3 regions of the Arthrobacter sp. EM1 genome follow, and region 3 is predicted to be linked to each of the others. Evidence: riboswitches for the same ligand, from Rfam matches in the RefSeq annotation. Region 3 holds a riboswitch; each other region holds the start of a gene.
What was found. A riboswitch is a leader RNA that binds a small molecule or an ion and turns the genes downstream of it on or off. The one in region 3 is predicted to bind cyclic di-AMP.

Region 1 (9,661 bases), 720 kb from region 3:
ATCGGTGATCTGCACCTTGCCGACTCCACCAAAGGCAACCGGCTGGGCCTGGCGATCTACTACCGCAGGGACCGGTTCCGCGCCTATGAGACGAAGACTTTCGCGCTGAAGAAGTCCCTGCATGACCGGGTCCTGTCCCCCGCCCACGAACGGCTCATCGGTACCCGGGTGGTGGACAACGAAACGGATCACAACCTCGTTATCGCTTCCTTCCACGCGGCTCCTTTGACCGCTTCGAACTCACTGCGGCGGAACCAGATCCATGCGGCCCATGCGGAATTGCTGAGCATGGGCGGTGGCCTCATGTCGCTGATGGTGGGCGACTTCAACTACCCGTTTTTCACGAAGTACCTCACGGAGGAAATGAAGGATGCCGGCTACGACCTGACCCTCAGCGACCGGCGCACCTACACGCGCTACAAGGTGTTCAAGGGACACTTTGATTTCGCCACCTCGCAGGGCCTCAATATCGAAAGCGTGGAAACCCTCCCCCGGGGCGCCTCAGACCACCTCCCCATCCTTATCTCGGCGGAGTACGGCCAGGACGCCACCGGCACCTCCTCGTCCCCAGCTGCGTAGGCAGTTGCACCGTGCGGGGAGCTTGGGTGCCCAAAGCCCCGCCCGGGCTCCTGACGGTGCGCAACTATAAGCGAATCTGGCTGAAATCGGATCTGATGGCCGGCGCGGCCCTCAGTGCCTTCCTCATCCCCACCGGAATGGCGTACGCCCAGGCCGCCGGGCTGCCGGCAGTCACAGGCCTCTACGCCTCGATCATCCCGCTGCTCGTCTACGCCGTCTTCGGACCGTCCAGGGTCTTGATTATCGGACCGGATTCCAGCCTGGCCCCGATGATCGCCGCAGCCCTCCTGCCGCTCGCCGGCGAGGATCCGGACCACGCCGTAGCCCTGGCCGGTCTCCTGGCGCTGATGATCGGCGGGCTGCTCCTGGCGGGCAGGATCCTCAGGCTCGGTTTTGTCACCAACCTGCTGTCCAAACCCATCCGCGTTGGCTACCTTAACGGAATCGCCGTGGCGATTATGCTCAGCCAGTTGCCTAAACTGCTCGGCTTCCCGTCCCCCGGCGGCTCGCTTGTTGGCATCGCAACGGGCACCTTCACGGAAGTGGCACGGGGCGCCGTTCAACCCCTCGCGTTTTTGTTCGGCGCGGGCACCATCGCCGTCATCGTGGTGTGCCGTGTTCTGCCCTGGAAGCTCCCCGGCGTGCTGATCGCCGTCGTGGCGGCCACCTTGCTGACCGCGGCACTGAACCTGGCGCCGGCGCTCCCCACCGTCGGAGCCCTGCCCCGCGGCTTGCCGCTCCCGGCCCTCGGCGGAGTCAGCTTCGCTGACGTGCTGGCCTTGGTCGGCCCGGCGGCAGGCATCGCGCTGATTGCCTTTGCCGATACCTCGGTGCTCTCCAAAAGCCTGGCCGCCCGGAGCGGAGCGCACGTCAGCGGGAACCAGGAAATGGGTGCCCTCGGCATGGCGAATCTGGCCAGCGGCCTCTTCGGCGGATTCCCAATCAGCGGCAGCACCTCGCGGACGCCCATCGCCCTCGAAGCCGGCGCCAAGAGTCCGTTGGGCGGAGTCTTTGCCGCCGTTCTCGTGGCGCTGTTTATGGTCCTGGCGCCCGGCGTCACATCGTACCTGCCCGCACCCGTGCTGGCAGGTGTGGTTGTGGTCGCCGCGGCGTCGATCTTCGACGTCCGAACGCTGCTGCGGTTGCTCAAGATGAGCCGGACCGAGGCCGCACTGCTGGTTGCCACGTTCCTGGGCGTCGCCTTTGTGGGGGTGCTGGAGGGGATTGTTGTCGCCATCGGCCTGTCCCTGATCGCCTTTGTCCTGCGCGCACTGGACCCCTACCGAACCGAACTGGGCAGCGTGCCGGACGTTCCCGGCTACCACGACCTGAGCCGGCATCCCGAGGGCCACCGGGTCCCCGGCCTGGTCATCGTCCGCTTCGATGCGCCGCTGTTCTTCGCCAATGGGGCCGTCTTCACCGATCACATCAGGATGCTCGTCGCCGGCACGACCCACCCCGTGCACTGGGTGATTGTCGCGTCGGAGGCCATCACAGGCCTGGACACCACAGCACTGGATGACCTTGTGGCGCTCGACGACGAGCTCGCGAGGGGCGGGATCAGCCTGGTCTTCGCCGAGATGAAGGGTCCCATCAAGGACCGGCTGATCCGGTTTGGGGCCAGCAGCCGGTTTGGCCCGGAACACTTCTACCCCACCGTCTCCAACGCGGTGCGAAGCTACAAGGCAGCCTTCGGCCTAGAGTAGGGCAGGGCCTCAGTCCTGCAACGTGATCACGTCGATCGTGCCGTCCGGCCTGACCGTCACGAGTACACGGCGTCCGCTCACGCCCTGGAGTTCACCGACCTGCCCGATGGCGTGGGTGCGGGCCCGCCGTCATGGTGCCTTTAGGCCCCACCCCGCCCTGACCTGCTGTTTCGCCGTCGGATTCCCTTGAGGATAAGCCAGCCGGCGACGGCAGCCAAGGCAGCGTAGGCGGCAACGTTGAAAAAGCGGGAGTACTCGTCAATGAGCCGGTACTGCGCCCCGAGCAGTGCCCCCAGCCCGATTAGCAGCGCGTTCCAGATTCCGCTCCCCGCAACCGTGAACGCGCTGAAGGTGCCGAGGTGCATCCGCCCGGCGCCGGCAGGCAACGAGATCAGGCTTCGAACGCCCGGCAGCAGCCTGCCGAAAAAAACCGCGGACTTTCCATGACGGCTGAACCAGTCTGCGGCTTTTTCACAGTCTTCCCGGTCCATCAGCGGGACCCTCGACAACCACCGAATGGACCGCTCCAGCCCCAGCCGCGCCCCCAGCCAATACAGCAGCAAGGAGCCAAGGTAGGCACCCAGGGTACTGGTGCCCAGCACGAGAGCCATGTTTATGCTCCCCTGCCGCGTGAGGAACCCCGCCAGCGGAAGGATGACCTCGCTGGGAATGGGCGGGAAGACCGTCTCCGCCAGGGTAAAGAGTCCCACACCCCATTCACCAAGGGCGTCAACTGCGCGCGCGGCTAGACCGGCCAGGCCACCCACCCCGTCGACGCCATCGACAGCAGGCACTACGCTCGGGAAATGGGAATCGTTCGGAAAATACGTGCTGTCCTCGCTCTCGTGTTGATCGGACTGGCGGGGACCGGTCCGGCGGCACAGGCCGTTACCGCTTCCGACATCGTTGTGGAGGACAAGGCGGGCGTACTTGACCAAAAAACCCTCCTGCCTGCAATCCGGCAGATTGATTTCTACCAGCCCACCAAGGTGGCCGTCTACACCTACAGTGGTGCGGCGTCGGATAACCTCAACGAGGAAGTCCTGCGCTTCGCCCGGTCCGAACATCCGGAATGGATCAGCGAGGACGGGCAAAAATGGGCGAACGGGCTCTATATCTTCGCCCTGGACCCGGTGGGCCGGCATGTTGGCACGTACATGGGCGAGGACCGGAAGGTCTCGCTGGATCAGCGCGAGGACATCCAGAACGCTACCAAGGAGCTCTTTCGCGATGCCCAGTGGACAACCGGCACCATCGCCGGCATCCAGCGCGGCGCCGAACTGATCAACCAGCCCTGGTACCGGTCCACAGCCTTCCTCGTCGCGGCCTGGGGTGCCGCGGCTGCCGCCGTGGCCGGCGCCGCGACCTGGCTGATCGTGCGGTGGCGGACCAGGCTCAGCAGCCGCAAGGAACAGGCTCGCGGCGACGCGAGCTACGCCAGCGTCAGCATGGACCTCCAGGTCACCGAACTGAACGCCGGCACCATCCCGGAAGCGTCCCGCTACGGCAGTACAGTGCTGGAAAAGCACCGGACCTTTATGGCGAAGTACCGCACGGCCACCGGTCTCTCCAACCAGGTCCATTCCTTGTCCGCCAGGGACCTCAGCCGCCGGCCGAACCTGAAACTGATCCGCAGCTACGCCGACGCCGCCGCCGAATTGGATGCCCTCGACGACGTTATCGCCGACACCAATGCCCTGCTCAATCGTGGCTCCGTGTGGGCGCCTGCCTGGGACCGGCAGCTCGCTCCGTTCCGCGCCGACCTCGCGGCAATTGAACAGATGCTCAGCAAGCGCAACGCCGGGGGCAACACGGCGACCGCAGCGGCCCTGCGTTCGTTCCGGGACACAAGCCACCGCGATATCGAAAGGTGGACGGCGGAACTCGCGGACGGAACCATCAGCCCTGAGACGGCCCTGGACCGGCTGCGGGACGCACGCACCCAGCTCTCCGAGCTGCTCAGGGACCACGCGGATACCGTCATCGCCGGCTACGCCAAAAACGAAAAGGAAGCCAACCTGATGCGCAAGGAAATGGAAAGCGCCCAGGCCGGCAGCAAAGCCAAGTACGGGCGTACCTACGAGCCCAGCATCCTTGGCACCGTGTACCCGGCCTACTACTTCTTCTCCGTTCCCACTTTCAACTCCGGTTTCAACACCGGTGTCAGCAGCGTCGGAAGCGCCCGCGGCGGCGGCGGCACCACCGGCTACGGCGCAAGCGGCGGAAGCTTCTCCGGGTCCGGCAGTTCATCCAGCTTCTAACGGTTCGGCCGGAATTGACCCTACCGGAGAGCCGAACTGCGGCGTACGCTCGAACTCCCGGGGTGCCGGGCAGCGAAGGAGTGATGCAATGCACAAAGTCATTCTGATGTTTCAGGTATCCCTGGACGGATTCATCGAGGGGCCGGGGCAGGACCTGAGCTGGCATCGGGTCGATGAAGAACTGCACCAACATTTTAACGAAGAGCTCCGCGGCATGGGAGCGTTTCTAGACGGCCGCGTGACGTACGAGATGATGGCCGAGTACTGGCCCACGGCCGCCCAGGACCCGTCCAGCACGGCCCCGGAGATCGAGTTCGCCGGGATCTGGCGGGACATGCCCAAGGTCGTCTACTCCAGGACCTTGTCGAAGGCCGGCTGGAATACGCAGGTGGTGCGCGAGGTCGTTCCCGGGGACGTGAGGCGGCTCAGGGAACACTCGGATGGCGACCTTGCGCTGGGCGGTGCAGAGCTCGCGGCGGCCTTCAGGCGGCTGGGGCTGATCGATGAGTACCGGATCTATGTGCACCCGGTCCTGCTTGGCCGGGGCAAGCCTTTGTTTCAGGCGGCCGATGACATCACGGCGCTCCGACTGCTGGAGAGCCGTACGTTCGGCAGCGGGGTGGTGTTGCTGCGGTATTCCCCGGAGCCTGCCTCCGGGCAGACCGAAGGCCGGTGATCCGCTGCCCCCAAGGCAACCGATCGACCGGCCTTCAGTACAGTGCCTGCGGTTGTGCTAGCCGGCGCGGACGAACGTTATGGGCCCCGTGGCGGTCAGCCAGGACAGCGGGTGGGCCATGGTGGCGTTGACACCGTTCATGCCGCCGCTGATGGCCTGGCCGTTGCCGGCGTAGATGGCAACGTGGCCGGACTGGACAATGATGTCTCCGGGCTGGGGGTCGCCGACTACCTTCCCGTAGTTCATAAAGCCCATCGGACCAATGTCACCAACCGGGATGCCGGCAGCGTTCAGGGCCTTCTCGACCATCGCGGTGCAGTCCTGCGTGATGCCGACCTGGCCGTACGCCACGGCCAGAAGGGTGGCATTGACCCCGCCGGCAGCCGGGGCAGCAACAGGAGCCGCTGCCGGCGCAGGTGCAGCCTGGACGTTGACAGTAGCCTTCGCGGCGGCAGGGGCGGCAGGGGCGGCAGGGGCGGCAGGGGCGGCCGCACGGGCCGGTGCTGCGGGGGCCGCCGGGGCCGCGACGGGCTGGGGTGCCTCGACCACTGGCGCCGGGGCAGTCTCAACGACGGGGCGTTCGAAGGTGATCTGTACAGCCGAGTCCGCCATAACCGGGGCGGCGACCGCGCCCTTGACATCGACGGAACTCGCGGGTGCGGAGTCGCGCTGGGCTGGCACGTCCGCTGCATTGGCGGCCATCGCGCCGCTGAAAACCATTCCGGAAGCGGCGGCGAAGACTGCGGCCTGACGGCCGATGGTGCGGCGGGTACTGCGAAGATCGTCGCGGTTGGGCGCGTGAGTGTTGCTGAAAGTCATTAGTTGAGCCTCTCCCAATGCCTGCGGGGTGAGCTGTCGGATTCGGATGGGAGGCACCCGGCCGCACGCGGACCCGATCATGTCGGGCCGTGCGGCTTCACCCCAAGACCCCTGGAGAACAGCGGGCCAAAAGTGGTTTCCCCGTCTCTGCCGGACGTTGCTGCGAGTTATCCCCGCGCCGCGGCAGAGTTAGGCAATCGGCTGGGGAGAGCCCGTCTCGGAGACAACAGGCACCTAACAAAGATAACGGAATGATCACAACATGTCACGTTGCGGTAACGGCGGACCGGGCTGCGGGGGCCCGCCGGCCCTTCCCGCACGCGGTCACAGGCATAGGATGTTGCCAACACCGTCCCCCGAAGCAGAGGCCCGAAAATGACCACTCCCCACGCCGCCCGGCCCGCTGTGGCAATCTGCCAGCTCAGTAACCAGCCGTTGGCGGACTTCAGTGTCAACACCGAACTGCTGGTCCTGGAAAACGGGGAAGTCCACGTTTCGACGTGGGACGCCGAGCCACGCGACGGCGGCTTCGATGTCCGCGTCCTGAATGACCGTGTGGATACCCTCGGCTTTATGGTGATCACGGATTGGGAGTTCTTCGACGAAAAGGCCTACGCCGTTGTGGAGCGCCGACCGGGCCACTCAGGGTAGCTTGCCGGCCGGGACGTCCGGGTCAGAACTCCAGCTCCGGCCGGTGCCGTTCCATCTCGGCGAGCATCAGGGCCACCGCGACGTCGGTGACCGCACTCTCGCCGTCCTGACCCGACTCCGCTCGGGGTGGCCGCGCCAGCGCCGATCGGGCGTGACGCACGAACCGGGGCCAGTCCCCTGCGCCGGTGCGGAGTGCGCGCAGCGGTGACAGCAGGGCCGCGCGGCGCAGCCAGCCGTCGGGATCCCGAATCCAACGGTCCAGGACACTGTCGGCGCGTACCCTGCCGACGACGTCGAGCCCGGCGATCAGGGGACCAACGACGTCGATGGCCAGCGGATCAACCAAGGCGCCCAGCCGGGCACTCCGCACAAATCCCTCGATCCGGGTCAGGTCCGTATTGGTCAGCACGCCCACTTTTGACTGCAGCAGCACAACGGCGGCGAGGCGGCGTTCAAAGACCGGCACGTCCCACAGCTCGGAGCCCAGGGCGGTGATGTCATCATGGGTCAGTCCTGGATGGCGGCGGAGGGTGTCACGGACGGTTCCGCGGACGGCTCCGACCGATGCACCGTAGTACCGGTGATTGCTGCCGTGCCTGGCCTCAGCGTCCTCGGCTCGGCTCCACGAGGACTCGCGCTGGAGGGCCGCGTCAATAGCATCACCCGCATAGCTCATGGGGATATTCTCCCGCAGACCCTGGGCTGTTGATGATCCGGACCGCCAGGGCGAGCCAACGGGCCCCGCTGCTCAGGACTCCTTGGGCCGGACAACGAGCACAGGGCAGGGCGCGTGATTGATGATCTGTGTTGCCACCGATCCCAGGTGCAGCCCGGGGAATCCGCCGTGACCACGGGCCCCCACGATAACGAGGTCGGCAGCCTTGGCGGCGTCGAGCAATGCAGACGCCGCCGAATCGCCGTGAACGACTTCTCCACTGGCTGCCACGCCCTGGCTTTCAGCAGTCTCCAGGGCAGCAGCCTGCAACGTCTCGGCTGCGCGTCGGGGGGAGTCCTCTGCCACAACTTCGCCGGCGGCCGTTTCCAAAAGTGCCGGGTACCAGGCGAGCGGGGGCTTGCTCCAGGCGGTGATGAGGCGAATCCGGCCATTGCGGCGCTTTGCCTCATCCACGGCCCAGTTCAGTGCACTGTCCGAGTTCTCTGAGCCGTCAAAACCAACCACAATGACAAACGGGCCTGTACTGGTCATGTCTTTTCCATTCTCTAGATTCAGTGGGCGAGGTGGGCGAGTCGGTCGTGGCGGGAGCGAAAGCCGGTGCCAGTGGCCTAGACCTCGACGGCGGGTTTCGGCCCCTTCGCAAAGGCTGCCTGGCCCACGTGCTGGAGGCAATCGGCAAGGGTGCTGACCAGCCGCGCCCCAAGGGTGACGGGCGGGTCCCAGCGGGTATCGACAATGCGGTCGAAGTCCTTGTCGCCGAGGGATTCCAGGAACTGCACGGTCTGCTTGTGAACCGCTTCATAGTATTCCGCCAGGAGCTCCGGGGAGGCTTTCACCGCGTCGACCTGGTCCGAAGTATGGCGGTATCCGGTGTCTTTGGCAGCCAAGGGCAGATCAAAACGATCCGCAAACCCCTCCGCAATCCAGACCTGTTCCAGTCCTGCCGCAGCGGCGAGTTGCGCGTCCTCCACCCGGCTGAGATGCCAGATCAGCCAAGCCATCGAGTTTCCGGTGCCCGCTGGCCGACGGAGGAGGGCCGTACCGTCACACCCGTCAAGGGTGTCTGCCACGGTTTCACGGAGCCGGCCGAAGGCGTCCAGCAGCAGTTCGTTGGGTTTCATCGAGTCCCCTCATCGAGTAGCGTCGCTCCGCCCCATGCTTGCACGGAGAACACTCCCCCGGATAGGGCCGAATCGATCCTAAGTCCGGCCTGATCTTCGATCCTGCGTCCCGCCTTCAGCACACGCCTTCAGCACACCGCCTTCAGCACACGCCGTCAGCACACCTCCGCCGTGCGAACGTATTCAGGAGAGCAGCGCCTGCACCGTCACGTAGCTTGCGACCAGCAGAACCAGGACGCCGAAACTTCGCTTCAGGACTTTGTCCGGGATCCTGGTCCCGAGCCTGCCGGCAAGGAGGGACGTGACCATGGCCGCGCCGGCGAAGGCGGACGTCACGGCCCAGTCGATCTGCAGGTCCCCGAGGTGTGCAGCAAAGCCGGCCACCGAGTTGATCACGATGATCACCAGTGAGGTGCCAACGGTCACAGCCATCGGCAGGCCCAGGACAAGGGTCAGGGCGGGGACGATCAGGAAGCCGCCCCCCACTCCGAGGAGACCGGTCAGGAACCCCACGACGGCACCGGTGGCGATTGCCTTGGGCAGGCAGCTGCGCCAGTTGACGCCTCCGCCGGGCAAGGCGCAGGAACCGCCGGACGCCTTGGACGGAAGCATCATCCGGATCCCGGCGAGGACCATAATGGCGGCGAAGGCGAGCAGCAAAACCTTCGGGTCGAGGAGCCGGTTAACGAAAGCACCAAGATACGCGGTAGCCGTGCCGGCTGCGCCGATGATAAGAGCCAGCCGCCAGTTCACACCGCCCCGCAGCCGGGGCAACACCGCGACGGCGGAGGATGCTCCGACCACAACCAGCGACGTCGGGATTGCCGCACTCAGCGGCAGCCCCACCCCGTAGACGAGGGCGGGGACGGCCAGGATGGACCCGCCGCCGCCAACCAAGCCCAGCAGGCCGCCGACGATCAGTCCGAACGCCGCCGCGGTGATGATCACGCCTTGATGCCCAGGTTCTGCAGCGCCTGGTGTGCGGTGGGCTCATTGACCGAACGGTTCCAGGGCATCTTGGAAAGCATCTGGCCCATGGCGCAGCTGTTGGTCGCAGCCGAGAACGTCAGCCCGGCGCCAATGCCGCCGGCGAGCAGGCCCAGTTTCGGCGAGAGGAACCTGCTGCCCACCACACTGGCCAAGACCAGGGATCCGGCTGTCATCCGGACCTG
Region 2 (9,661 bases), 1.1 Mb from region 3:
ACGCCGGTCAGCACCACAGTTGGCACCGCCTTCACCAAACCGACTCCGTTGGTTGTCCCCATCCTGCGAGCCGGCCTCGGCATGCTCGAGGGCATGACCAAGCTGGTCCCCACCGCTGAGGTCGGTTTCCTGGGCATGGCCCGCGACGAAGAAACCCTGGACATCATCACGTACGCCGAGCGCCTCCCCGAGGACCTCACGGACCGGCAGATCTTCGTCCTGGACCCCATGCTTGCCACCGGCGGGACGTTGCGCGAGGCCATCAAGTTCCTCTTCAAGCGCGGCGCCTCCGATGTCACCTGCATCTGCCTGCTGGCCGCGCCGGAAGGCCTGGCGAAGCTGGAAGAAGAGCTGGCTGACGCCAACGTCACGATCGTGCTTGCTTCGATCGACGAGAAGCTCAACGAGAAGTCCTATATCGTCCCGGGTCTGGGCGACGCCGGCGACCGTCTCTACGGTGTGGCCGGCTGAGCCAGCGCCCGGCAGCAACACCGGCGCGGCGGACCTTCCCACCAGTGGGGGCCCGGCCTGCCGGGAAACTCAACACGGGACTGGCCTGAGCCCATGGACTGGAAACTCGAACTCATTTTAGTTCCCGTATCCGATGCCGGGCTCGGGCTGCTCGATCGCGTTCGGTGAGGGCCCCAGCGATGCACCGCCGGGTACGGCACCGACCCTGCAACTCGTGGTCAGCGACATTCAGGCCGCCCACAAGCAGCTCAAGGACAACGGCGTGGACGGCAGCGGCGTCGATGTCCAGGACTGGGGACATTTCCTCTACTTTGCCGATCCCGACGGCAACAAGTGGGCGGTGCAACAGCTCACGGCACGGTCAACCGGCTCCGGACAGCCAAGGGATCCGGAACATCCGGTTGGTACGCGGCAAGATGGGACGATGACTTCAGTTACCGGCACCGCGCTTCCGACCGCCTTCACCGTCCGGGCGGTGCTTTTTGACATGGACGGGACTCTCGTTGATTCCACCGCAGCGGTGGAACAGGTCTGGGGGGAGTTTGCTGCCCGCTATGGTCTGGACCTTGCCGAGATCCTGCGCACCTCCCATGGCGTTCAGGCAGCGGACACGGTGCGGCGCTTCGCGCCGGCGGGAGCCGACGTCGCGGCCCTCACCGCGGAACTGGGTGCCATGGAACGCGCCAGGACTGCCGGCATCGTGGCATTGCCGGGCGCTGCCGGGTTGCTGCGCCTGCTGCCGGCGGACGCCGTCGCCCTGGTGACATCGGCGGACCGGCTGCTGGCAGACATTCGGATGGCCGCCGCCGGTCTTGCCTTGCCCGCCACCGCCGTGACAGCAGATCTCGTCGGCCGCGGTAAGCCACACCCGGAAGGCTACCTGCGCGCGGCCGAACTGCTCGGAGTGGACCCGGCGGACGCTGTGGTTTTCGAGGACGCGCCGGCCGGCATCGCCGCCGGCCTGGCTGCCGGGATGCGGACGGTGGCGGTAGGCCCGAACCCCGGCGAACTGCCCGACGGCGTGCTGCGCATCGCCGATTACTCAGCCGTCTTGTGCGAGGTCGGGGTCGACGACGCCGGCCGCAGCATCATCTCTTTCCGGCTGTGAAACCGTGGCCCCGTTTCGAAGGGCCGGTGCCTCCGCCGCAGCTCAGTACCAGTTGTTCGCGTAGTGGAAGTTCAGCGCCCCGCACGGTGAGCCGTAGCGTTCCTGGACGTAGTTCAGTCCCCAGTTGATCTGCGTCCGGTAATTCGTGAGGTAGTCGGCGCCTGCGCTGGCCATCTTCTCGGCCGGGAGGGACTGAACCACGCCGTAGGCGCCGCTGCTCGGGTTGGTGGCAGTAGTCTTCCAGTCAGACTCCTTGGTCCAGAGTTTGACCAGGCACTGCATCTGGCCGGCGTCCCAGCCGTGGGCACCCAGTTGGCTGGCCGCATAAGCCTGCGCTCCGGCGGGATCGTCAACGGCAACAGGAACCGGCGCGGGCTCCGGCGCCGGTGCGGCGGCGGGGGCCGGTAACTCGGCAGGCTTAACCTCGGCGACCGGGGCCGGGGTATCGGCCGGCGGGCTGACGGTCTGGTTCGCCACCAGGACGCGTTCAAAGTCGAGGTGCTGCAGCGGATCCGCGCTGACTGCCGATTTTGTGGCGCTGCTGGCGCTGCTGGCGTTGCGGGTGGCTGTCTCCGACGCTTGGCCGGCGGCGCCGGCTCCCACGAGCACTGCACACGCCGCTGCGACAACTGCCGCCCGGCGGCCGGTGGAGCCCAGGCCGGTGGTGAACCGGGACAGGGCCGACGCCGGTTTGGCGGGCTCGGCGCGGTGTCGCGACGGCTTGGAGCGCCTCTTTACATCGCCCTCAGGGCGTGTTTGTACCGTGAATTCAGTCATGGTCGCCTCTCAACGCCTGCGGAGTTAGCTGTCGGGTTCGGATGAGGTCACCCGGCCGCACGGAATCTCACGTGACGGCTTCACCCCAAGGGCGCAATGTGCAGAAATGCCCGGGAACTCTGGGTCCCCCGCCTCTGCCTAATCCAGCGGAATCCGGGAGGCGGCAGAGTTTGGCGTGCATCCGGATATGCGGTCCGAGTGATGACCGCACGCTAAAAACGGTACAGGACCGGAACGCCAATGTCACATTTCGATAACAGGAGCGGCGGGTTCGGCGCGGCGGATTGCTTCGCGGATTAGCTGGAGCGGCGGGGTGTCCGGTCCTCGGCCGGAGCGTCCGGCAGCCGAACGGTGAACTCGGTCCGGCCCGGCACCGACGTTACGCTGACAGTGCCGCCATGGGCTTCGACAATCGACTGCACAATTGACAATCCCAGCCCGCTGGTGCCCTCAGACGACGCGGCAGTTCGGGCCGGGCCGGCAGCCGCGGCGGCGAGGGGTGAGTCCGCACCCGGTGCGGACGGCAGCCGGTGTGCGCGCAGCGGCACGAGCGGGCGCGGCCGGCCGGATACCGGCGTTGTACCGGTTGCAGGATTCCTGCGCGACGCATCCGCGCGCGTAAACCTCGAAAAGACCCGGTCCACGAACTCCGGGGCGATCCCGGGGCCGTTGTCCGTTACGGTCATCACGGCGGTGCCGTCGGGAGCCCGCTGCACAGCTGTCACCACGGTGGTGCCGGTTCCAGTGTGCTTGCGTGCGTTGGAGAGCAGGTTGGCCAGAACCTGGTGGAGCTGGGTCGTGTCGCCGCGGACCACCACCGGCTCCGCTGGGAGCTCCAAGTGCCATACCCGGTCCGGTGCCATCACTTTTTCGTCGCTCACCGTCTCGATGGCCAGCTGGGTGAGGTCCACGTCGCTGAGGCGGAGCGGCCGGCCCTCGTCCAGCCGGGCAAGCAGGAGCAGATCCTCCACCAGGGTGGTCATCCGCTCGGACTGGCTCTGCACCCGGGCCAGGGACTTCTCGCCGTCTGGGGTGAAGTGTTCGGTCATCCGCATCAGTTCGGTGTACCCGCGGATCGCCGTCAGGGGTGTGCGCAGCTCGTGCGAGGCGTCTGCGACAAACTGGCGGACCTTCATTTCGCTCTTCTGCCGGGCTTCGAGTGCGTTGGATACATTGTCCAGCATCAGGTTCAGGGCGTGGCCAACACTGCCCACCTCGGTGCCGGGATGTGCTGCGGATGCGGGCACCCGCATGGCAAGTCCGACTTCTCCGGCGTCGAGGGGGAGGCGGGACACTTTCGTGGCCACCTCGGAGAGCTGATCGAGCGGCTTCATGGTGCGGCGAATCAACGCCGTGCCGGCGAGGCCAATGACAACAAGGCCGCCCGCAGAGACAAGCACCATAGTCCAAACCAAAGAGGCCAGCGTGTTCAATTTCTCGGTGAGCGGCAGCCCGGTCACGATCACGCCGCCGTCCGGGGCCGTGAAGGCTACCAGCCGGTAGGCCCCGGCGGAAAGAGATCGGTTGACCGGCTCGCTGCTCGCAGGGAGCGACAGGAGAGCTGCGTTGTCCTCCCTGGTCAGGGACTTTCGGGTGGCGTCTTCGGCGAGGAAACCGGCGCCGCGTACCGAGCCGGCCACGATCCTGGCGTTAAGGGTCCCGATTCCCTGGCCCCGGGCCTCAAGGGGGTCGGCGCGGCCGCCGGTGCGGCCAAACTCGCGGGCACGGTCCGCGGCTTGCGCGAGTTGTGTGTCGAGCTGCCTGGTCAGGAAGGAATCCATCGAGGCGTAACTGACTAGGCCGACAGCACCGCAGATCGCCACCAGAAGGGCCATGGCAACCAGAACAAGCCGGGTGCGCAGGTGCCAGCTGGAAGGGGTGTGCCACACGGGTCCGGCGGGGCCGGCCCTGCCGGAACGGACAGGCACGATTCAGTCCGCCGGCTTCAGGACATAGCCGGCGCCGCGGACCGTGTGGATCATTGGCGGGTGGACGGCGTCGACCTTTTTGCGGAGGTAGGAGATGTAGAGCTCCACGATGTTGGCCTGCCCGCCAAAGTCGTAGTCCCAGACACGGTCCAGGATTTGGGCTTTGCTGACGACCCGTTTCGGGTTCTCCATGAGGTAGCGCAGCAGCTCGAACTGGGTGGCCGTGAGGTGGAGCTCGTCACCTGCGCGCCGCACTTCCCGTGTGTCGATGTTCAAGACAAGGTCCCCGACGACGAGTTCGGCCGTATCCATTGCTGCCACCCCGGACCGCTGGACCAGCCGGTGCAGGCGGAGCAACACTTCCTCCATGCTGAACGGCTTAGTCACGTAGTCGTCGCCGCCGGCAGCCAGCCCGGTGATGCGGTCCTGGACGTCGTCCTTTGCCGTCAGGAACAAGGCCGGTAGCTCCGGCGCGAAGGCCCGGATCCTGCCGAGGAGCTCGACGCCGTCGAACCCGGGCAGCATCACGTCGAGCACCAGGACGTCGGGCCGGAATTCCCGGGCGAGCTTCATGGCCTCCGGTCCGTCGGCGGCGACAGCCACCGACCAGCCCGCCATTCGCAGGCCCATGCTCATCAGCTCGGAGAGGCTCGGTTCATCGTCCACTACCAGGGCGCGGATGGGGGAGCCGTCCGGATGGCTCAGCTGCGGGAGGTTGTTGGTCATGGAGTGCGAGGTGGCCATGGGACAACTCTCCGATCTGCCGGTTAGCTACGCCTTTGGTGATCCTGTGCGGCACCTGTGAATCCCACCCTAGCGAGCTGGAGAGGAGACTGCCCACGGCAGCGTCCTGCTGATGCGGTCGCCAAGATAAGCCGCTGGGCGGTCGCCAAGCTGCGTGATCCCGGGTCCGGGCGCTTCCCGGCAGCAGGATGACCACCAGGTGGGACGGCAGCCCCGCGTGGAGTGGCGGCCCAGTAGTCACTCAACTCGCCAGCAAAGAATTATGCATGCTCGTTGTCTCGATTTGCCGAATAGGATTCGCAAAAGGCGGCATTTGCTTACTGATCGTAAAATCTGTTGCTCGACTCGCCCTCTTGGCCGAAGCGTGATCCGCGCCACATTGTGGATATTCGTCTCAGAATGTGGAATCCAGGAGCCTTTGTTACTTGCAAGTTTTCATTGTTACGTTGCACACTTCAATTGTGAACAAGAACTCAACAGCACCTGCAGCCGCAGTTTCCTGGATCAGCGCACCCGCTGACGCAGGGAAGCGCTGTTGTCGAATGCACGCCTAACCTTTACACCCCAAAGGTTTCTAGGCATTCGCCCCAGCCCAGTGTCGGGCGCCCCTCCCCAGTATTCATTGCGGGGAAAAGTAGCATTCGAGCCGCGATGACGGCCATTCACATTGAGGTAAGCAATCCATGTCAGTTGCATCCGGATACGTCCACATCTCCGTCCGTAACGCCGGCAAAGCCGGCCAGACCTCCGGTATTCGCCAAGGCTTCGGCGACAGGGCATCCTTCGCGCCCGCCGGCTCCGGAAACAGCTTCCCCACTCCGGGTTTTGCACCCCAGGGCTACAACCCCAACTCCTATGGACAGCTCCGGGCTGTTCCGCCGGCACCGGCCACTGCGCCGACGCCCGTGATTGCCCCTGCCGGCGGCAGCCCCCTCCGCCCCGTCCCGGTTGACAACGTCGCCCGGGGTTTTGTGCTCTACATGGGTATCGATGAGGAGACAGCAGCGGCTGCCGGCACCTCCATTGCCAAGCTGGCCCAGGAAATCCGGGCCTACGCCCAGTCGCTGGTATCCGGTGCCGAAAGCTACGCCGCCGTCGCCGTCGCACCGGCCAGCGCGCCGGGCTCCGCCCTCGACGTCGTCCGTTCCACCTTCGGCGACCCCACAGTGGGCTCCCGCCAGCGGTCCGAGAGCGCCCGCCTGCAGCAGCCGCAGGATCCGCGCCCGTCCGGTGTGCTGATCGACCTTGCCCGCCGTGAAGTGGCACTCGACGGCGAATCCCTGAACCTTACGTTCAAGGAGTTCGAGCTGCTCAACTACCTCGTTGAGAACGGCACCCGTACCGTAGGCCGTGATGAATTGCTGGAGGGCCTGTGGCGCAATGCCGAAGAAGTGCCCAACGAGCGGACCATCGACGTCCACATCCGCCGCCTGCGCTCCAAGCTCGGCCGCCTCGCCAACACGGTGCGGACGGTCCGCGGCCAGGGTTACCGGTTCTATGAGCACCCGGAAGTTGTGGTCTGGGCCGCACCGGAGTACTCGATCTAGCGTTGGGCCCACACGCCCCACGCGAAAGCGTCCGTCCTTTGAACCGGGGCGGGCGCTTTTGCGTTTCCGGATTGAGCGGACCGGGTGATACCCCGCACTAGGATTGATCCATGAGCGCGCATCACATCAAACGGCTGGTGATCATGCGCCATGCCAAGGCGGATTGGCCCGGCGGCGTAGCGGACCATGACCGGCCGCTGGAAGAGCGCGGTCACCGTGATGCTCCGCAGGCCGGTAAGTGGCTGCTGAAACATGGTGTGGTCCCGGACTTTATTCTTTGCTCCAGCGCCCTGCGCACGCGGCAGACCTGCACTTGGGTTTGCAGCGAATTAGGCGACAAGGCACCGACGCCGAAACTTGAGCACGGACTTTACGCCGCCTCGGCGTCGCGGATGCTGACAGTCATCAACCACGTCCCGGATACCGTTACCACCCTGATGGTGATCTCGCACATGCCCGGAGTGCAGGACCTCGCGATGCACCTCGCGTCCCGGGACTCGAGCCACGATGCCTACATGGATGCCGCCACGCGATACCCCACCAGTGCGCTGACCGTTATGGAGACGGAGAAGTCCTGGGCCGAACTGGACGGCCAGGACGCGAGGCTCACGCACTTTAAGGTTCCCAGGGCTACATAATCCCCGGCCGACGTCGTCTCAGCGGTCCGGCAGCCTGGAAACAGGCCCGAACTGCCGGCCGGATCGATGCCGGCGCAGCCCATCAGCGGTGTGTCCTTCAGCTCGACGGGTTCCTCTGCGCCTGCGTCCCTGCTAGTGTCTGCCTCATCCACTCTGAAGGAGTTCCTGATGGCACGGAAAGTACGCACTGCCGATCAGAAGATCTCCCGGCTGAGGGCATACAACATCGTGGCCGGCTCCCTGCATCTGGTGCAGGCCCTCGGCTTCGCCTACGTACTGACCCTGCTGGGCAGCCAGGTCACCTTCGCGGTCACGGCCGACTACCTCAGCGGTCCTCCCGGTGTTCCGCTGCCGCCTGAGCGGGTAACTCTGTTCGATGTGAACGTGGGTCTGGGAGTAGTGGCGTTCCTGGCGTTGTCTGCCGTGTTCCATTTCCTCATCTCATCGCCGTGGTTCTTTCCCCGCTACGCGGCCGGCTTGAAGGCGAATCACAACTACTTCCGCTGGGTCGAGTACTCGCTAAGTTCGTCGATCATGATCTGGCTGATCGCCCAGATTACCGGCATCACGGATATCGCGGCGCTGTTCTCGATCTTCGCCGTCAACGCGGCGATGATTATGTTCGGGGCCCTGCAGGAAAAGTACGAAACACCCGGCAACGGAAGGTTCCTGCCGTTTGTCTTTGGCTCGATCGCGGGCGTGGTGCCGTGGATCGTGATCATCATTTACTTCTTGGCTCCGGGCTCCACCACGGAGGCCTCCCCGCCGGCCTTTGTCTACGGGATCATCATTTCGCTGTTCCTGTTCTTCAACACGTTCGCAATAAACCAGCTGCTGCAGTACCGGCAGGTCGGCGGCTGGCGGGACTATCTGCGCGGCGAGCGGGCCTACATTACGCTGAGCCTTGTCGCCAAGACCGCGCTGGCCTGGCAGGTTTTTTCGGGCGCGATTATCCCGGCACTCACCTAGCCGAGCGGCCGAGGGAACGCCCGGCGGGCCACCAGCGGGCGGCGGTCACTTCCGGATACCGGGAAATCCACCGGCCATTGCCGCAACAGGTGAAATGTGTTTCACTGTTCGTGGAGGGGAGTATCCCCTGGATGTTTCGTCGTCAGCCCGGCCGCCCCTGAGCGGCCCGGCGGAGCAGGCCCCCTTTGGGCCGGGAAAGACCTCCGGTTGGTTAGAGCTGACTGGAAGCGGGTATCCCCATGAATGTTCCCTTTTGGGCTTGGCTGGCTGTGCTTGGCGGCATCGTCCTGATGCTTGCGGTCGACCTGTTTGCCCACCGCCGCGCACACGTGATCCGTGTCCGGGAAGCGGCCCTATGGTCCGCGGTCTGGGTTGTTGTCGGGGTTGGTTTCGGCGCCCTGATCTGGCAGATTTACGGCCAGGAGTTTGGCCAGCAATACTTCGCCGGCTACCTGATCGAGAAATCCCTCGCCGTCGATAACGTGTTCATCTGGGCAATTATCTTCACGTACTTCGCGGTACCCCGCGAATACCAGCACCGGGTCCTGTTCTTCGGGGTCCTCGGCGCGCTGGTCTTCCGTGGCGTTTTCATCGCCGCGGGCGCGGTAATCATCGCCAGTGCCGAATGGGTGCTGTACCTCTTTGCAGCGTTCCTGCTCATCACCGGCTACCGGATGATCCGCCACCGCAACGACGTGCTTGACCCGGAAAAGTCCCGGGCACTGAAACTTTTCCGCCGGCGTGTGCCCATGACGGACGACTTCCACGGCCAGCGCTTCCTGATCCGCAAGGACGGCGTCCTGCTGGCCACCCCGCTGCTCGCGGTGCTGGCCCTCATTGAGGTCACCGACATCATTTTCGCCGTGGACTCCATCCCCGCGATCTTCGCCGTCACCGACGAAGTGTTCCTGGTCTTCACCGCCAACGCGTTCGCCATCCTGGGCCTGCGGGCAATGTACTTCCTACTCTCTGACATGATCCACCGCTTCATCTACCTCAAAATCGGACTCGCGCTCGTCCTGATCTGGGTAGGCATCAAAATGTTCCTTAAGATCGACCTCTACTACATCCCCACACCGCTGTCTCTGGCCGTCATCGCCACTATCCTGGCGGTGTCCATCGGAATCAGCCTCTGGGCCACCCGGGGCCAAGAACGCACGGTTCCCGAGGCGCCGGCATCCTCCCCGTTCGGAACCGCCTCGGCTGCGGAGATCGCCGAGCTGGAACCACTGTGGGGACGCGCGCGCCAGCGCACGGAAGCAACAACCACGGCCACCGCCGATGCCCCCGGCAACGGTGACACCGGCGGTTCCGCGGACGCGCCGGGTCCGGGTCCGGGTGAACGCAGATGAGCGGACACGAACTATTGCTTATGCCGCATCCGCAATCCGATCCCGCCAGCGCACACGTCAGCCAGGAGCAACCATGACCGTTCCGCCCAGCAGACCAGTCACGATCCTGAATCAAATGATCCGCGCC
Region 3 (9,661 bases):
CGCGTGTTCGAACACCCAGAGCGCCCCCGCCATGCCCAACAGGATCATGCCCACCGACCCGCTCGTCGCCGAGCACGAAGCCCGCAGGGCGTTCACCGGAAAAACCGTCTCCCAGGCCCTGACCGCCGGATCCGTCCAGGCAACTGTCGCCGGGAAGCCCGTCGCCACATGGGGTTACAACGGAGGAATCAGCGCACCCACCATCCGTGCCACCGCAGGTGACCGGCTCCAGGTTGCGCTGGCCAACCAGCTCAAGGACCCGACGAGTATCCACTGGCACGGACTCGCGCTGCGCAACGACCAGGACGGCGTCCCGGGCGTTACCCAGGACGCCGTCGCGGCCGGCGCCGGGTTCAGCTACGATTTCCGTCTCCCCCACCCCGGCACCTACTGGTACCACTCCCACGTGGAAATGCAGCGCGAACGTGCCCTCTACGGGGCACTGATCATCGAGGACCCGGCAGAAAAACTCGTCTACGACCGGGACTGGGTCATCGTGCTCGACGACTGGATGGACGGCATCACCGGCACCCCGGATGAAGTCCTGAAAGAGCTCTCCGGCGGCATGTCGATGTCTGGGACGTCCATGCCCGGCATGGACAACGGGTCCATGTCCGGGTCCGCGGGCTCAGCGTCTCCCTCCCCCTCCGGCGGATCGATGGGGACGGGGATGAAGCACATGCTGATGGGCTCCCGCAGCGACTTCCTCGGCGGCGACGCCGGGGACGTCAGCTACCCGTTCCACCTCTTCAACGCCAAGGCCCCGGACGAAGCGGAGATCCTGACGGCCACGGCGGGGCAGGTCATCCGGCTGCGGATCATCAATGCCGCAGGAGACACCGCCTACCGCGTCGGAATCCCCGGCCAGAAAATCACCCTCACCCACACCGACGGGTTCCCCGTCCAGCACCAGGACGTCGACGCCGTCGTGCTCGGCATGGGTGAACGCATCGACGCCCTCCTCACCGTCAAAGAAGGGTTCACCCCCGTGATGGCGCTCCCCGAAGGCAAAGCCGGGCAGGGACTGGGCTTCATCAGCACCGGTACCGGCAAACAGCCCCTTCCCGCCACCCTGCCGGGCACGTTGGAGGGCACCGTCGTGGACGGCGGGCAGCTCAAAGCTGACCCCGCCGTCACCCTGGCGGCTAAAACCCCGGACCGCACCCACGAACTCCACCTCACCGGCGGCATGATGAAGTACGACTGGGGCATCAACGGGGCCCGCTTCAACATAGACAAGCCGTTCGAGAACGCTTTTGAGATCAAAGCCGGCGAACGCGTCGCGGTGAAATTTATCAACGACACCGACATGTGGCACCCCATGCACGTCCACGGCCACACGTTCCAGGTCGGGGACGGCGGGGCACGCAAAGACACCGTCATCGTCCGTGCCAAACAGGCCGTCACGGTGATCTTCGACGCCGACAACCCCGGCCAGTGGCTCACCCACTGCCACAACGCTTACCATGCCGAGCGCGGCATGATGGGCGTCTTCTCGTACATCAAATAAGGGACACCGACCATGAACACCCCTGCCGCGACAGAACTATTCTTCCCCTCCCCCGCCGTCAGTGCCTTCCAGCTAGGTCCGCTGACCATACGCTTCTACGCCCTCGCCATCCTGGCCGGCATCGTAGTCGGCGTCTGGCTTACCGCCCGCCGGCTCCGGGCCCGCGGCGGCACCACGTCCCAGACCCTGGACATCGTGGCCTGGGCGGTCCCCTTCGGCATCGTCGGCGGCCGGCTCTACCACGTCATCACCGACAACCAGCTCTACTTCGGACCCGGTAAAGACCCCTGGGGTGCGCTGCGAATCTGGGAAGGCGGCCTCGGAATCTGGGGAGCCGTCGCCCTCGGGCTCGTCGGCGCCGGGATAGGCGCCCGCCGTGCCGGTGTCCCCTTCGCCGCGTTCGCGGACGCGGCCGCCCCGGGGCTGCTCCTGGCCCAGGGTCTGGGCCGCTGGGGCAATTGGTTCAACAACGAACTCTACGGCGGGCCCACGGACCTGCCGTGGAAACTCCAGATCCACGCCATGGACCAAGCCACCGGCCAGGCGCTGACCGGAGCCGACGGCGCTCCGCAGGTCTTGGGATTTTTTGAGCCGACGTTTCTTTACGAATCGCTGTGGTGCCTGGCCGCAGCGTCGCTGCTGATGTTCCTGGACCGGCGCTACACACTCGGTGCCGGATCCGTGTTCGCCCTCTACACCGCCCTCTACACCGCCGGGCGCTTCGCCTTCGAACTGATGCGCTCCGACCCCGCCAACCTGATCCTGGGCCTGCGCGTGAACACGTGGGTCTCCGGGCTGCTCTTCCTCGCCGGCCTGGCACTCTTCCAGAGACTCAGGACCCCTCCCCGCTCCGCCGTCCCACCCGCACCCGTCCTCAGGCAGGACTCTGAGGCGCCCGGCAAAGGAATCCCTGCATGAGTAACGCCAGCAAACGGCCCTCAGAACACCAGGCAATCGTCGCCGCCATCCGCGGCCGGCAGCAAGCTAAACAGCGTCGGTTCAATATCCTCGTCTACGGCGGTTTCGGCCTGGTCCTCGCCGCCATCATCACCGCGGTCGCCGTCGTCGTTGCCGGGTCAGTGCAGCAGCGGAACGCGGCCGCCGAAGCGGCCAAAAGACCCATCGACGGGATCCAGGCCTTCGCCAATCTCTCCCGTAACCACGTCCAGGAGGCCGTCGACTACCCGCAGCAGCCCGGCGTCGGAGGAGACCACTCCTCCGTCTGGACGAACTGCGGCATCTACACCGATCCGGTCAACGAACAGCGCGCCGTCCATTCCCTGGAACACGGGGCCGTCTGGATCACCTACAAGCCCGGGCTGCCGGCGGCCGACGTCGCGAAACTCACCGACCTTGCCAAGGCCAAGCCGTATGTCCTGCTCAGCCCGGACAAAGCCCAGAGCGCCCCGGTCACAGCGACCGCCTGGGGCGCCCAGGTGGTGGTCCAGGACGCCGGGGACCCGCGCATCCCCGCGTTCATTGGCGCGTACGCCCAATCCCCGAAAGCACCGGAACCCGGCGCCGCCTGCACCGGCGGAACCAACGGCTAAGCACGACGCCCGGCACGCAAAGGAAACTCCATGAAGAAGCACCACAAGCCCGAACCCGCGGCGGACCCCGCGTCCTGCTATCGCCGGCACCGGCGGCTCGTCCGGATCGGACAGGTCCTCATGGCCGCCGGCGCACTGGTCGCCATCAGCCACTGGATCGCCCACCTCGCACCCACAGGGCAGGGGCCGGGCATCACCGAGGACATATTCGTTGGCTACCCCACCGGCGGGGTGCTGATCCTCATCGGCGCCGTCATCGCCGGACGCACCGAACCCAAGAAGCGCTGAGCATGCCTCCGTGGGACGTTGTCCTGTCATCGTGGACCCTGAACTGGCCGGCCCTGGCACTCCTGGTCCCCGCCGCCGGGCTGTATGCCCGCGGCCTCCGCGCAGCCAGGCGCCGCGGGATCCACTGGCCGAGGCGGCGGACACTGACCTTCTACGTCCTGGGTCTGGGCAGCTTCGCGGCGCTCAGTTTCGGGTTCACCGGCGTCTACAGCCACGACCTGCGCTGGGTCTTCACCCTTAAGATCACCTCATACCTGTTCATCGTCCCGCTCCTGGTCACCGCGGGCAAACCACTGACCCTTGCCAGGGAAACGCTGGGACCGGCCGGGGCGCGACGGCTCCGGATATTCCTGGGGCACCCGGTGATGCGTTCGCTGAGCAACACCGTCGTGGCCGCGCTGCTGGGTCTGGGAATGTTCGCCCTCTTCCTGACCCCCCTGTTCCATCCCCTAAGAACCGAACCCCTCTGGGACCTCGTCCTGACCGTTCTGGTGCCCCTAACAGGGATGCTGATGGTGGTGCCGATCATCGAAGACCAGTCGGCCAAGGCCGTCAGCGCGCTGATCATCGTCGAATTCATCTACGTGTTCATCGAACTCGTCGCCGATGCCGTGCCCGGGATCCTGATGAGGATCAGTCCACAAATCCTGGACGGGGCAACCCAGGCCCTCACCGGGCATCAGGGCTGGCTTCCCGGACCGCTGCGGGACCAGCAGCTCGCCGGAGACCTGCTGTGGTTCCTGGCCGAAATCGTCGATGTGCCCCTGATCATCCTGATGTTCGTCAGGTTCGCCCGCAGCGACCGGAACGAGGCGACCTCCTTCGACAGCCTCACCAACGAACAGCTCGAGGCGCTGAACCGCGAACACCTCAGTGGTCCGCACGCACCCCGCAGCTGGCGCGATGCGTAGGGCCCTCTGCGCCCCGATTGTCCGGGGAACCGCGGAAAGCCCGCTCAGATGAACGCGGCGGGATTGACCGTCTGGCCGTTGACCATAACCTCGAAATGGAGGTGGCATCCGGTGGAGTTCCCGGTCGTCCCCACACCGGCGATCAGCGCGCCCGCGGTTACGACCTGCCCGACGGAGACACCGATGCTCGCCAGGTGGTTATACGTGGATTTCAAGCCGTTGCCGTGGTCCACAACGATCCTGTTTCCGCCGCCGTACTGGCTCCAACCCGCCTCGAGCACCGTTCCAGCACCGGCGGCGAAGACCGCGGTGGAACACGGCCCGGTTAAGTCGATCCCGGTATGCCACTCACCGGATGCCCCGGTCAGCGGGTTGACCCTGAGACCAAAGGGGGAACTGACATTCACGGAGGACAACGGAGCCCGCAACCCCGTGCCTGGAACGGACGCCGGAGCCGGGCCAGCCCCCGGACCGGTCGTTATCGGAGCCCCGGCCGACTGGGCGATTGGTGCAGGTGAAGCCTTCGGTGCTGGTAAGGAGCGGACGGCGGGCCGTTCAAAGGCGAGGCCGGCGCCTGCGGCCGCCGTGACCGCTGGCTGTTCAGCTGCCGTTGCCGAGGCGGCCGGGCGTTCCCGGGCGGCGTTCAGGCGGTCCGGATCGGCCTGCGCTGCGGAGAGCACCGTCATGGCAATCAGCCCCGTGACTGTCGCGGCGGCGCCAAATCGCTGCCCACGACTTCCCCAGACGGCGGGCGGAAGGACGGCTGCCCTGCGGCGGCGCTTGGCGGGTGAGGACGCGGCAACAGCGCGGCGGCGACCGTGTATACGGTGGGAAGGCAAAACGCGAGTCCTCTCGGCGCCGGCGAAGTTAGCTGTCGGATTCGGACGAGTGTGCTGTCCGGCCCGCTCCGCCAGCCGCCGCCGCACAGGCGTGTACTCACAGAGCCGGCTCAACCCCAAGGCGCACGATGGCGCCGTTGGTGAGTCCTCCGCCCCCGCCAGAAGACTGAAAGTTCATGGACCGCCGGCGGGGCGTGGCGAAGCGGCCTCACGCATACCCGTGAGGGGTATGTATTGCGTCAACCCTATCCGACCTGGCCTCGAAGTTACAATTCCGTTATCAAAGGATAGTCATGCATAAACCAAGCCGCCGGACACCGCCGGCCCCCGCTCCCCGGGCCCTTGAGGCATTGCCGGGTTTCTCCCGGCGCCGCCTTCTTTCATCAGCTCTTCTGGGCGCACTGGCCGCCCCGGTGCTCGTAGGATGCGCCTCCGGGGACCCCCTCGCCCAGCAGGCCAAAGCCGGTGACAACAAAAACTACATCGCCGGGGACGGCTCCGTGACCGAATACGCCGACGCCGAGCGGAAACCACCGGTGGTAGTAACCGGCGAACAGTACGACGGAACGGTCGTTAACTCCGGTGACTGGGCCGGAAAAGTGATCGTCCTGAACTTCTGGTACGCCGCGTGCGCCCCGTGCCGGCTCGAAGCTCCCCGGCTGGAAGCACTCTGGAACGAGTTCCAACCACAGAATGTCCTCTTCTACGGCGTGAACGTCCGCGACGAGGAAGCCGCCGCTGTCGCCTTCGAGCGGACCTTCGGAATCACCTACCCCAGCATGCAGGACAAAAACGGGGGCATCCTGCTGGCCATGACCCAGTACGTACCGCCGCAGGCCGTCCCGACCACCCTCGTCCTCGACAAACAGGGACGGGTCGCCGCCAGGATCCTCGGCCTGGCCGATCAAAGCATCCTCAAATCCCTCATCGCCGCCGCCGTGGCCGGCGGCTAGCCCGGAATCGTTTGCTCCAGGAATGCGGGGGAAGGAAGCGCGTGGGAGATCGGCAGGTCCTGGTGAAGATGTCCGAGTTAGCGGGTCGTTGGCCTCCAAGTGCCGCAGAGTTATTGTGGAGGCGGCGGCCGGCCCCAGCCCGCCGCTCACGTCACCACCAGCGACAGGAGAAGCACAATGAGCCATCACATCAGTGCGATGCTTGAGGCCCACCCGACGGAGCCGGGCTCCATCGAGAGGAACAAACTCGCCGAATGCATCACTGCATGCTTTCAATGTGCCCAGGCCTGTACGGCCTGCGCTGACGCCTGCCTGGGCGAGCACATGGTCGCGGATCTGATCACTTGCATCCGCACGGATCTGGACTGCGCTGACATCTGTGGCGCGACCGGCAGCGTCCTGTCCCGCCAGACAGGAACCAACGAGGGCATCCTCCGAGCGGTTCTTGAGGCCTGCCGTGCTGCCTGCGGCGCCTGCGCCGACGAATGCGAGCGGCACGCGGACATGCACGAGCACTGCAGGATCTGCGCCGAGGCGTGCCGTCGGTGCGAAGCCGCCTGCACAGAACTCCTGGCAGCCCTGGCCTGAGCATCACCGATACGCGCAGAAGTCCGAAAGCATGGCAACCCGCGGGTCTGAACTTTGCGCCCACGACAGATCCGGTCGGAACTTCACCTTCAGCCCGGACAAGGCCAGCGATGCCCGGACAGGGCCGGAGATGAACAAGACTAGCCAGTTCCGGTGTCCCGGTGGTGTTTCCGTGGCCAAATTCGGCTGCCCAAACGTTGGTCTGGAGTAACGCCTGCGCTGGCGGCGTTCACCGGGTGAAGCCCTTAGTCTGCGGTGTCGCCGGCATCTCCGGCGTCACTGAGCTGCCCGCGGTAGCGAACACGCCGGATCCGCCGTGTCATGGACACCATAAGCAGAATGACGGCGGTGACCATGAAGGCCGTCATCACGAAGCCAAGAAGCCCGGGCGTAATCTGGTCAGCAGTCAAGCCAGCACGAAGGCCCCCATCGCCCGGGGACGGCGACGGCGACACAGTCAGGACCGTGAGTCCGCGGGCCAGGAACACGGCCATCAATCTCGACCCCACAGCAGATTGTCTCCCGATGCCGGGTCATGCCAAAAAGCAGGAGCGGGTTGGCGGCGTGTGCGGGTACTTCCAGAGCCGGTGCTCATGACGGAGTGTCCTTGTCGGTTGTAGAGACGTGAATCAGGATCCTGGCTTGTCCCGCTGTCGCCTCCCGGAGAGCCAGCTGGGTTGGGCTCCGGGCATACGGAAACAATACCGGTCAGCCGGCGTGAGCGAGGACGACACAGACAGCGCTACTTCGTTACTGCATCGTAGATGCGCGCCCGCGGGTTCAAAACGGATATGTAGCCTGTCGGCTTACCGCCCGTTCCATGTAGCACTGCCGACCGGAAACGATGGAAGACTCCCCTAGCAACCCCCCGGCGTGTCAGCAGGCACCATTTGCCGGACTGACGCAAAGGTCCCGTATTCTGGGTCGGGTCCCCTGCTGCGAAGGTCATCAAGCATGCGTTCCATCTCCGGAGTTACACCGGGTCCGTCTTCCCTTCCGTCGCTCGGCCCCCGCCGCGTCAGGTTCGCCGTCCGCGTCTTGGCGGCCGGCCTCCTGTTCAGTGCTTTGGGTGGCACGGGGGCGCAGGCTGAAAATCTGCAGGACACGCAGTCTCAGCTGGAGGATCAGGCGGCACAAGTCCAGGAATCGTTGGAGTTCGTGGACTCCTCGCTCGTTGCCACCGCTTCGCAGCTTGCCACCTACCAAGCCCGGAGGCCCGCGGCAGAACAGACGGTCGCCGAAGCGCAGTCCCGGGTGGCAGCCGCGGCCCGTGAAGTCGATGCATATACCCTGCGCATATCCGCCGCCGAACAGACACTGGCCGACATAGACCGCGAACTGGGACAAAGCCGGAAGGCGATGGCGGAGAGTCATAAGATGGTAGGACAGATAGCCACCGATGCCTACAAGCGCGGAGGGGTACCCCAAGACCTCAGCCTCTTCTTCGGCACCGGCGACCTGGCAGAAGCCGCGGACAGTATCAGCCACACCGAACAGGCCCTGAAGGCCCAGAATGCTGCTGTCTCCGAAATCCGGGACAAGAGATCGGTGGATGAGAACTCCCAGAACAGGCTCTCAGCAGTGCGCCAGGAAATTGCGAACCTGAAGCAGCAAGCCGAGACGGCCCTGAAAGCTGAGCAGGCCGCCCGGGCCAAAGCCACCGCCGCCAAAGAAGACCTCGATCAGCTGATTACATCGTCAACGGCATCGGCACAGGATCTAGCCGCCAAGAAACCTCAGATCATGGCCGAACTGGCGTCCGTCAAAGCCCAGCAGCAGGTCATCGCGGCTCAAATTGCCGAAAACCAACGCCGCGAACGCGAAGCCTGGCTGGCCGAACAGGCAGCGCAGGCGCAGGCGCTAGCCCAGGCCCCGAAGGGCCAGAACCCCGCCCAGCCGCAGGCTCCAGCTCCAGGGAATGCTTCATCGTTCGGAATCAGCCGCCCTTTTGGCGCGGGAGTTCCGATCACGTCCGGCTTTGGCTGGCGTGCCACTCCTCCGGGGACGATCGATTTCCTGGGCACGGGCAGTTATCTCCACTCCGGTATTGATTTCGGTGTGGGTTGCGGCACGCCGGTCTATGCTGCGGCCGCCGGAACCGTCACGACTGCCGGCTGGACCAACGGCGGCGGCGGCTTCACCGTCATGGTTTCCCACGGCGTAGTCCAAGGCAACGCACTCACCACGATCCTGTACCACAACAGCAGCGTCACTGTATCGGCCGGGCAGAGGGTGGACAAGGGCCAACTCATTGCCTACTCGGGCAGCAGCGGAAATTCCACGGGATGCCACGCTCACTTCGAAACGTGGCTCAATGGATCGCCTGTGGACCCGCTGGGCCTTCTCTGACCCGTCCCGTGCCCAAAAGCAGCGTTGGCCGGAGACAGCCGGTGACTCACATGCGTGGAGGCCCGGCCGGGCGCTGAAGCGGTGTGCAGGAGCGGCTTGTAAACTGAGGAACATGCCGCTGCCGAAAACCCCGCTCTTCGACCGAGCGGCGACGTCCGGCGGAATCCCGAAGTTCATGGCAGTCAGCATCACAGCCGGCGTCCTCGCCGGGCTGTTCATCGTGGAGGCGGCGATGTGCCGCGTCGAACGGCGGGGGAATGTGGGTGCGGGCCTGACCTGATGTCGGCAGACCCGGACGCGTCATAGGCTATATCTGTGAAAACCGGAGACATCTGGGTCACGGATCCGGCGACCCTGCGCGACGTGGTCCTGGACCGGGGAGCGGTGCACGCGCTGCTCGGAGATTGTACCCCTCTGGAACAGGTGTGGATCCTTTCCCTGCTGGGGCGGGACGAGGAAGCAGTTGCCGCCGGCCTGGCCCTGCTGGCCGCCTCCCCGGACCGGCTCCGGCCGCTGCTCGTACTCGCCAAGACTTATCAGCGCCAGTACCGCTGGCACGATGCGGCGAGACTGCAGGAAGGGGCCCTGCGGCTGACCCGCACGCCTGCTGCAGAAGCCCTCGTCCGCCACCACATCGGCAGACGGCTCTTCGATGAAGCCCGGTACCGTGATG

Region 1: another riboswitch for cyclic di-AMP. It lies ahead of QI450_RS09135 (hypothetical protein); the one in region 3 lies ahead of QI450_RS05685 (M23 family metallopeptidase).
Region 2: another riboswitch for cyclic di-AMP. It lies ahead of QI450_RS00970 (hypothetical protein); the one in region 3 lies ahead of QI450_RS05685 (M23 family metallopeptidase).

The regions. Positions count from the first base shown of each region.
Region 1 covers NZ_CP124836.1:1,991,542-2,001,202, forward strand. The annotation lists gene QI450_RS09110 (endonuclease/exonuclease/phosphatase family protein) at 1-579, shown strand, start outside; gene QI450_RS09115 (SulP family inorganic anion transporter) at 606-2,285, shown strand; gene QI450_RS09120 (DedA family protein) at 2,426-3,079, opposite strand; gene QI450_RS09125 (DUF5129 domain-containing protein) at 3,092-4,546, shown strand; gene QI450_RS09130 (dihydrofolate reductase family protein) at 4,635-5,222, shown strand; gene QI450_RS09135 (hypothetical protein) at 5,280-6,041, opposite strand; cyclic di-AMP (ydaO/yuaA leader) riboswitch at 6,046-6,244, opposite strand; gene QI450_RS09140 (hypothetical protein) at 6,417-6,692, shown strand; gene QI450_RS09145 (DNA alkylation repair protein) at 6,715-7,368, opposite strand; gene QI450_RS09150 (universal stress protein) at 7,441-7,899, opposite strand; gene QI450_RS09155 (DinB family protein) at 7,977-8,489, opposite strand; gene QI450_RS09160 (sulfite exporter TauE/SafE family protein) at 8,673-9,437, opposite strand; gene QI450_RS09165 (rhodanese-like domain-containing protein) at 9,434-9,661, opposite strand, start outside.
Region 2 covers NZ_CP124836.1:197,567-207,227, forward strand. The annotation lists gene upp (uracil phosphoribosyltransferase) at 1-471, shown strand, start outside; partial or broken gene QI450_RS18070 (VOC family protein) at 565-823, shown strand; gene QI450_RS00965 (HAD-IA family hydrolase) at 896-1,579, shown strand; gene QI450_RS00970 (hypothetical protein) at 1,622-2,356, opposite strand; cyclic di-AMP (ydaO/yuaA leader) riboswitch at 2,356-2,542, opposite strand; gene QI450_RS00975 (HAMP domain-containing sensor histidine kinase) at 2,653-4,284, opposite strand; gene QI450_RS00980 (response regulator transcription factor) at 4,288-5,028, opposite strand; gene QI450_RS00985 (winged helix-turn-helix domain-containing protein) at 5,712-6,575, shown strand; gene QI450_RS00990 (histidine phosphatase family protein) at 6,686-7,213, shown strand; gene heR (heliorhodopsin HeR) at 7,382-8,182, shown strand; gene QI450_RS01000 (TerC family protein) at 8,422-9,534, shown strand; gene QI450_RS01005 (winged helix-turn-helix domain-containing protein) at 9,650-9,661, shown strand, end outside.
Region 3 covers NZ_CP124836.1:1,266,806-1,276,466, reverse strand. The annotation lists gene QI450_RS05710 (multicopper oxidase family protein) at 1-1,510, shown strand, start outside; gene lgt (prolipoprotein diacylglyceryl transferase) at 1,523-2,428, shown strand; gene QI450_RS05700 (DUF3105 domain-containing protein) at 2,425-3,060, shown strand; gene QI450_RS05695 (hypothetical protein) at 3,091-3,348, shown strand; gene QI450_RS05690 (cytochrome c oxidase assembly protein) at 3,351-4,259, shown strand; gene QI450_RS05685 (M23 family metallopeptidase) at 4,304-5,098, opposite strand; cyclic di-AMP (ydaO/yuaA leader) riboswitch at 5,104-5,280, opposite strand; gene QI450_RS05680 (TlpA disulfide reductase family protein) at 5,392-6,051, shown strand; gene QI450_RS05675 (four-helix bundle copper-binding protein) at 6,229-6,639, shown strand; gene QI450_RS05670 (hypothetical protein) at 6,885-7,148, opposite strand; gene QI450_RS05665 (peptidoglycan DD-metalloendopeptidase family protein) at 7,594-8,988, shown strand; gene QI450_RS05660 (hypothetical protein) at 9,101-9,268, shown strand; gene QI450_RS05655 (hypothetical protein) at 9,304-9,661, shown strand, end outside.